One region of the Paenibacillus sp. F4 genome, then DNA from elsewhere that is predicted to be linked to it. Evidence: predicted binding sites of a transcription regulator. Region 1 holds the regulator's gene; the other holds the start of a gene.
The links. The regulator Rex, encoded in region 1, represses fermentation and respiration genes when NADH is low (regulators of the CRP and FNR family bind a similar motif). The targets are predictions, from matches to a motif close to TTGTGAAATATTTCACAA.

Region 1 (3,210 bases):
GAGTGATTCAGAGTCCTGTCTTGGTCGTTCTTGCCCATGGTTCCGCAAATGCTATTATCATCGTGCACGCCATGAAGCAGGGATAGCGGATGTTGTTATTACGAATCACTCTAAGTTGTTCACTGACGTCAAAGCTAGCCACCAGTTGTTGCCGAGCTATGAACATCTGGTGATTGATGAAGCCCATCATCTGGAGGAAGTAGCTGGTAAGCACCTAGGTATGCATATGAAATATTTCACACTCGTGCATACACTGACGCGACTGTTCAAAGACAGCAAGAATGGACAACTGCCTTCACTTCGTCAACAGTTGGCGAAATCGGGGCACGAGAAGTCGACGGATTGGGCCTCAACCATCGATCAGATGTATCCGCTCGTGTTAGAGGTTAAGGAAACTTGGGACCTGCTAAGCGACAAGCTGTTTGGCATGTTGCCAGAGCGAAGCGATGCGACACCGGGTGAAACAGGACAGTTTTCTTCCCGTCTCAAACCTTCAGCCAAGCCTGCAAAGTGGGATCAGGCGGGGGCTTTGGAAAATCAGCTGTATGTAACGATGAGTGAAATTTTGCGCAAGGGCGACAAGCTGATGCTGGACGTCAAGGAAGAACATGACGATTATGCGGCGGATAGCCTTATTACAGATATCACGGGTCTGCTCAAGGATCTGGCGGGGATTCGAGAAAATTTGCGCTTTTTTATGCGACTCGATGATGAAACAACCGTATACTGGCTCGAAGCGAGTGGGCAATTCCGCAGTAAATCATTACAATTTTATGCGGTGCCCGTCGATGTGAGCCGCCAGTTGAAAGAAATGTTTTTTGACAAAAAAAGAAGCATTATTCTGACGTCTGCTACCTTATCGGTAGATAAGTCGTTTCAGTACATGATCGATCAGCTCGGCTTGCAGGAGGCCGCAGATCAAGAGCGGCTGATGACTTCGCAGCTCCCGTCACCCTTTAATTACAGGGATCAGGTGTTGCTGGTCATTCCACGGGATTTCCCAAGCGTGAAGGGCAGTGTAGGAGATGCACACTTTGTAGATATGCTCGTTAGCTCTCTAGGAGCGACTGCTCAGGCGACGCGGGGGAGAATGCTCGTTCTGTTTACTTCCTATCGGATGCTCCGGCAAGTGTATGAGCCGCTCAAAGAGGCCTTAGCATCCAGCGAAATTACTGTGCTGGGACAAGGTGTGGACAGTGGGAGTCGCAGCAAGCTAACCCGCCGTTTTCAGGAAGCCAAAGCTTCTGTATTGCTGGGAACCAGCAGCTTCTGGGAAGGCGTCGATATTCCGGGGAAGGCTCTGACTTGTCTGGCCATTGTTCGCTTGCCGTTTCAACCGCCGAATCACCCGTTGCTGGAGGCAAAAAGCGAGCTGCTCCAGCAGCAGAAGAAGAATCCATTTATGAAGCTGTCTGTACCACAAGCGGTCATTCGCTTCAAACAGGGATTTGGTCGGTTGGTTCGTACAGCGAGCGACCACGGGGTCGTTATCGTTTACGATACGCGTGTGATCGAATCCTATTACGGAAAGCACTTTTTGTACTCGTTACCGGGACCAAAAATGGAGCATATGCCATCGGAGCAAATGGTGCCCCGCATCGCCGAATGGCTCCAATCTGCCCCGGAGACCGAGGCATAACGGACGGACACTAAGTATGTTCGTTACAATTAGGGGGAGCAAGTATGAAATCAGATAAAATTTCAGAGGCTGTCGTACGGAGGTTACCCGTATATTTACGTTATCTGAATGCACTTCACAAACGGGAGGTGGCTACGGTCTCTTCTCAAGAGTTGGGACAGAGGCTAGATTTGAACCCGGCCCAAATCCGTAAAGATCTCGCCTATTTTGGAGATTTTGGTCGGAAGGGTATAGGTTATGATGTTTCTTATCTAATTGAGAAAATACGCCATATCCTGAAAATCGATCAGCAAATTAATGTAGTATTGGTCGGAGCGGGTAATCTGGGTCAAGCCCTTTCGAATTATAACGCTTATTTAAAAGACAATATGAAGATTGTAGCGGTATTTGATGCGTTTCCGGATAAGGTAGGGACCAAGATCAATACATTGGTCGTGCAACCGATGGATGAACTGGAAGCGACTGTGAAAGAAAAAAACATTCGAATCGGGATTATTACCGTACCTGATTTTGAAGCACAGCACGTGGCTGACAGGCTTATTGAGAGCGGAATTGGAGCGATCCTGAACTTTGCACCGACTACTCTCAAGGCACCGGCCAACATTCGGATTCATGCCACAGACTTTACAACTGATTTGCTTAGCCTCGCTTATTATTTGGAGGACGGAAAGGAAGAAACACAATATGACAGTGAATAAATGGATGATTAAAAACGGCTCTTTTGCCGTAAATGGATCAGAAGCTGGGGTAATCCATGGCTTTATGATTGTGGAAGATAGCCGCATTACTTACATTGGCGAGACTTTGCCTTCGGGTGAGGAAGAGACGAAAGCGATCGATGGTAAGGGGCTATTGTTTTTACCTGGTCTGATTAATACTCATGGTCATGCGGCGATGTCTCTGCTGCGTGGGCATGGAGATGACTTGGCACTTCAAGTATGGCTTCAGGAAAAAATGTGGCCTATGGAAGCCAAGTTTACATCTACGGACGTGTACTGGGGTACGTCGTTGTCAGTGCTGGAAATGCTGAAAGGTGGAACAACGACCTTCCTGGACATGTACGATCATATGGATGAGGTGGCTCGTGTAGCTGAAGAGTCAGGTATTCGTGCAAGTCTGATGCGTGGAGCAATTGGACTATGTTCGGAGGAAGAACAGCGAATCAAGCTGGCTGAGGCCGTGACCTTTGCGCGTAACTGGCATGGTAAAGCAGACGGGCGTATTACAACGATGATGTCACCGCATGCGCCATACACCTGTCCACCTGCGTTTATTGAAAAATTTGTACAAGCTGCGCATGATCTGGATTTGCCGCTGCATACGCACATGTCTGAGACGATCGCCGAAGTGGAGCAAAACGTACGCGACTACGGTTTGCGTCCAGTTGCACACTTGGATAAGCTTGGCTTTTTCTCCCGTCCTTCGCTCGTTGCCCATGGCGTTCATTTGAACGACGAAGAAATAGCTTTACTGGCTGAACGTGGTGTAGCGGTTTCGCACAACCCAGGTAGCAACTTGAAGCTGGCAAGTGGTGTGGCAAGAGTGCCTGAATTGCTGCGTGCAGGGGTTAC
Region 2 (3,210 bases), on a different contig from region 1:
ACGTCAGCCCGTGCATTAGACACATTCCGACCACTGTCAGTCCAATCCATACGGTGTATCCATTGAATACATCGGAGAACCCAGCTTTCAAATCCATGTTTTGCTGAATAGGTACACCTTTCACCAAAGCCGCAAAAGCCATACCGAACAGCATCGGCGGTAGAAAGCTGCCAATCAGAATGCAGGCATCCCACGTTCCTGTCCACCATTTCCCTTCAGCCTTGCCGCGGAACTCAAAAGAAACTCCACGCAAGATCAAACCTAGCAAAATAAAGACAAATACCAGATAATATCCGCTGAACATAGTTGCATAAAAATGCGGGAAAGCGGCAAACATCGCACCTGCTGCTGTAATCAGCCACACTTCGTTGGCATCCCAGAATGGACCAATCGTATTGATCATCAAACGTTTTTGTTGGTCATTGCGCGGTACCAATCCTGTGGCCATCCCCACGCCAAAATCAAAGCCCTCCAGAAAAAAGAAACCAGTAAACAACACTGCGATCAATAAGAACCATAAATCATTTAGCGTCATTATTGTCACCCCCTTGGGCAAATGGATCATGAATTACCGTTTGCTGATGTGGCTCGATATCTGGACCTTTGCGAGCTGTACGGTAAAACAGAAATGCCAGCACACCTGTTAAAATTAAATACAATGTGGTAAATGAGATGAACGAGAACAGCACTTCTCCTGCCACAACCGTAGGCGAAACAGAATCTTTTGTTTGAAGCAAACCAAATACAGTCCACGGTTGGCGACCTATTTCGGTCATGATCCAACCAGCAGTATTCCCAATGAATGGAAGGGATATCCCCCATATCATAAGACGGAAGAACCAGCGATGTGAACCTTCCAGCTTTTTACGGAACGTCAGGTAAGCTCCATATAAAGCGAGTGCAATCATGCCACATCCCGCCGCAATCATAATGCGGAAGCTCCAGAACGTGGTACGTACTGGCGGGATATAATCACCCGGACCATAGGTTTTTTCATATTGGGCTTGCAGCTCATTCATACCAGGCACAGAGCCGGTAAATTTACTATAGGATAGGAAACTCAAAGCAAAAGGAACTTTAATCTCAAAGGTATTTTCCTTTTTCCCAGGATCAATCCATGCGATAACTGTCCAAGGAGCGGGGTCACCGCTGTTCTCCCATAAGCCCTCACTGGCAGCCATCTTCATCGGTTGTGTTTTCACTAAATATTGAGCCTGACCATGACCAAACAAAGGAATAGCAATGGCACTGATTAAGGCAACAATAATGCTCAATTTGAAAGAAGGTTTAAAAAAGTCCATATTCTTTTTGTGCATCAGCTTCCATGCACTGATACCCGCGATAAGAAATGCCCCCGTTGCAAAAGCAGCAAACAATGTATGTGGGAATTCCCATAACAGTTGTTCGTTCGTTAACAGAGCAGCAAAATCTTTCATTTCTGCACGTCCATTTTGAATCTCATATCCTACTGGACGCTGCATGAATGAATTAGCAGCTAGAATCCACAATGCCGATAACATCGTACCAATAGATACCAACCACATACAGATTAAATGGACCGTTTTGGACAATCTTTCCCAACCAAATACCCATAATCCGATAAAGGTCGATTCCAGGAAAAATGCAAGCAACGCTTCAATCGCCAGCGGAGTACCGAATACATCACCGACAAAACGGGAAAAGTCCGACCAGTTCATCCCGAACTGGAATTCTTGCAAAATCCCGGTGACTACGCCCAATGCAAAATTAATCAGCAGAAACGTTCCCCAGAATTGAGCCATTTTTTTGTACAAGTCATTTTTCTTGACAACATACATAGTCTCCATAATTGCCACCAATAACGACAATCCAATGGAGATCGGCACATAAACAAAGTGAAGAATCGTTGTGGTTGCAAACTGCAACCGTGCCAAATCCAATACGTCCATGATGTTGCTCCTCCCCCTCACTTCTCTTAACAATGATTTATAGTGTCTGTAATCTGAAGTCCTCTATACTTGTGATAGTATTCACATTCTTACATATGCAGCGGTCATTTTTTAGAAAAATGACTCACTCAACTACCTTCACCATGGTTGTCATGATCCGGCTTCAGATTATCCCCATTATATAGAATAAAATTAAATGAAATAGAATCGAAAATGTGAACATCGTGTCAAAGCTGTGTCATAATGGTGGCGATTTGATGAAAACGACCTAAACTACATAATAAATGTGACATTTTCGATTGATCTATCTATTTTTTCACCATAAAAAAGAGCCTCTCTTCGTTCGGAGGTCGTACCTCCGACATCTGTAAGAGAGACTTCATAGCGTTAAACCTAGGGATTCTATCAACAGCCATCTATTCCTCCGTTCTTTTGAACCCGATTACGGTAGGAGGAAGGTGACATTCCAGCATACTTTTTAAATTTACTATGAAAATAATCTGCATTCGCATATCCTACGCGTTCCGCCACCTGGTGCACCTTAATTCCTTGAGCAAGCAATTCTCTTGCTCGCTCAATCCTCACCTTATCCAGGTAGGCATTAAAGGCCTCGCCCGTATGACTTTTGAACAGTTTGCCCAAATAGCCACTATTGTAATTGAACATATCTGCCAGTAACTCCAGTCGCAAATTTTCATCATAATGACTATGTATAAAGTCAATCATTTGTTTCATGATGATGCCCTTGCCACCAGATTCAGTCTGGCCAATCCATTGCAACACATGCTCCAGCGAGTGATCCACCAGCTCGGCCAATGTGGAATAAGCATATACATCGGTTATAAAGCTGGAGTGCTCCTCCAGCACGGTTCGGCTGTGATCCTGTGCGGCTGCATACTTGTTCAACGCCAGTGTGAATGTTTGGGCGAACGCCGCCTTGATTGCAGATTCTGTGCGATAAATCCGTGGAAATTGGCCTTCCATTTCCTTAATGACACGGGTTGCAGCTTCACTATTAGCCATATCTAGCGCATAGTACAGCTTTTCTGCATAACGTAGGGGATCATCTGTGGCACTATCAGACGCTCCACTCCTTTCAGTCTCGACTGTCTCCAATTCGTGTAGGTCTCCGGAAAGCATGGCTCTTTCTGCCCGGAACAAAAACGTACGTTCTAACAATCGTAGTGCCTGCTCAAAAGATCTGGGAATGTCGTTAAGAATGGCTACAGGATCACCGGCAGCCACATAAATTTCCTTTGCCCACGGCTTTAGCTCCTGTCGC

Region 2: the regulator Rex is predicted to act here: its motif matches at 1,998-2,015, upstream of C1T21_RS10985 (cytochrome ubiquinol oxidase subunit I).

What each region holds. Positions count from the first base shown of each region.
Region 1 is NZ_POVS01000013.1:290,015-293,224, forward strand. It holds gene dinG (ATP-dependent DNA helicase DinG) at 1-1,639, shown strand, start outside; gene C1T21_RS14600 (redox-sensing transcriptional repressor Rex) at 1,684-2,337, shown strand; gene C1T21_RS14605 (amidohydrolase) at 2,324-3,210, shown strand, end outside.
Region 2 is NZ_POVS01000010.1:21,790-24,999, forward strand. It holds gene cydB (cytochrome d ubiquinol oxidase subunit II) at 1-535, opposite strand, end outside; gene C1T21_RS10985 (cytochrome ubiquinol oxidase subunit I) at 522-1,928, opposite strand; gene C1T21_RS10990 (response regulator transcription factor) at 2,334-3,210, opposite strand, start outside.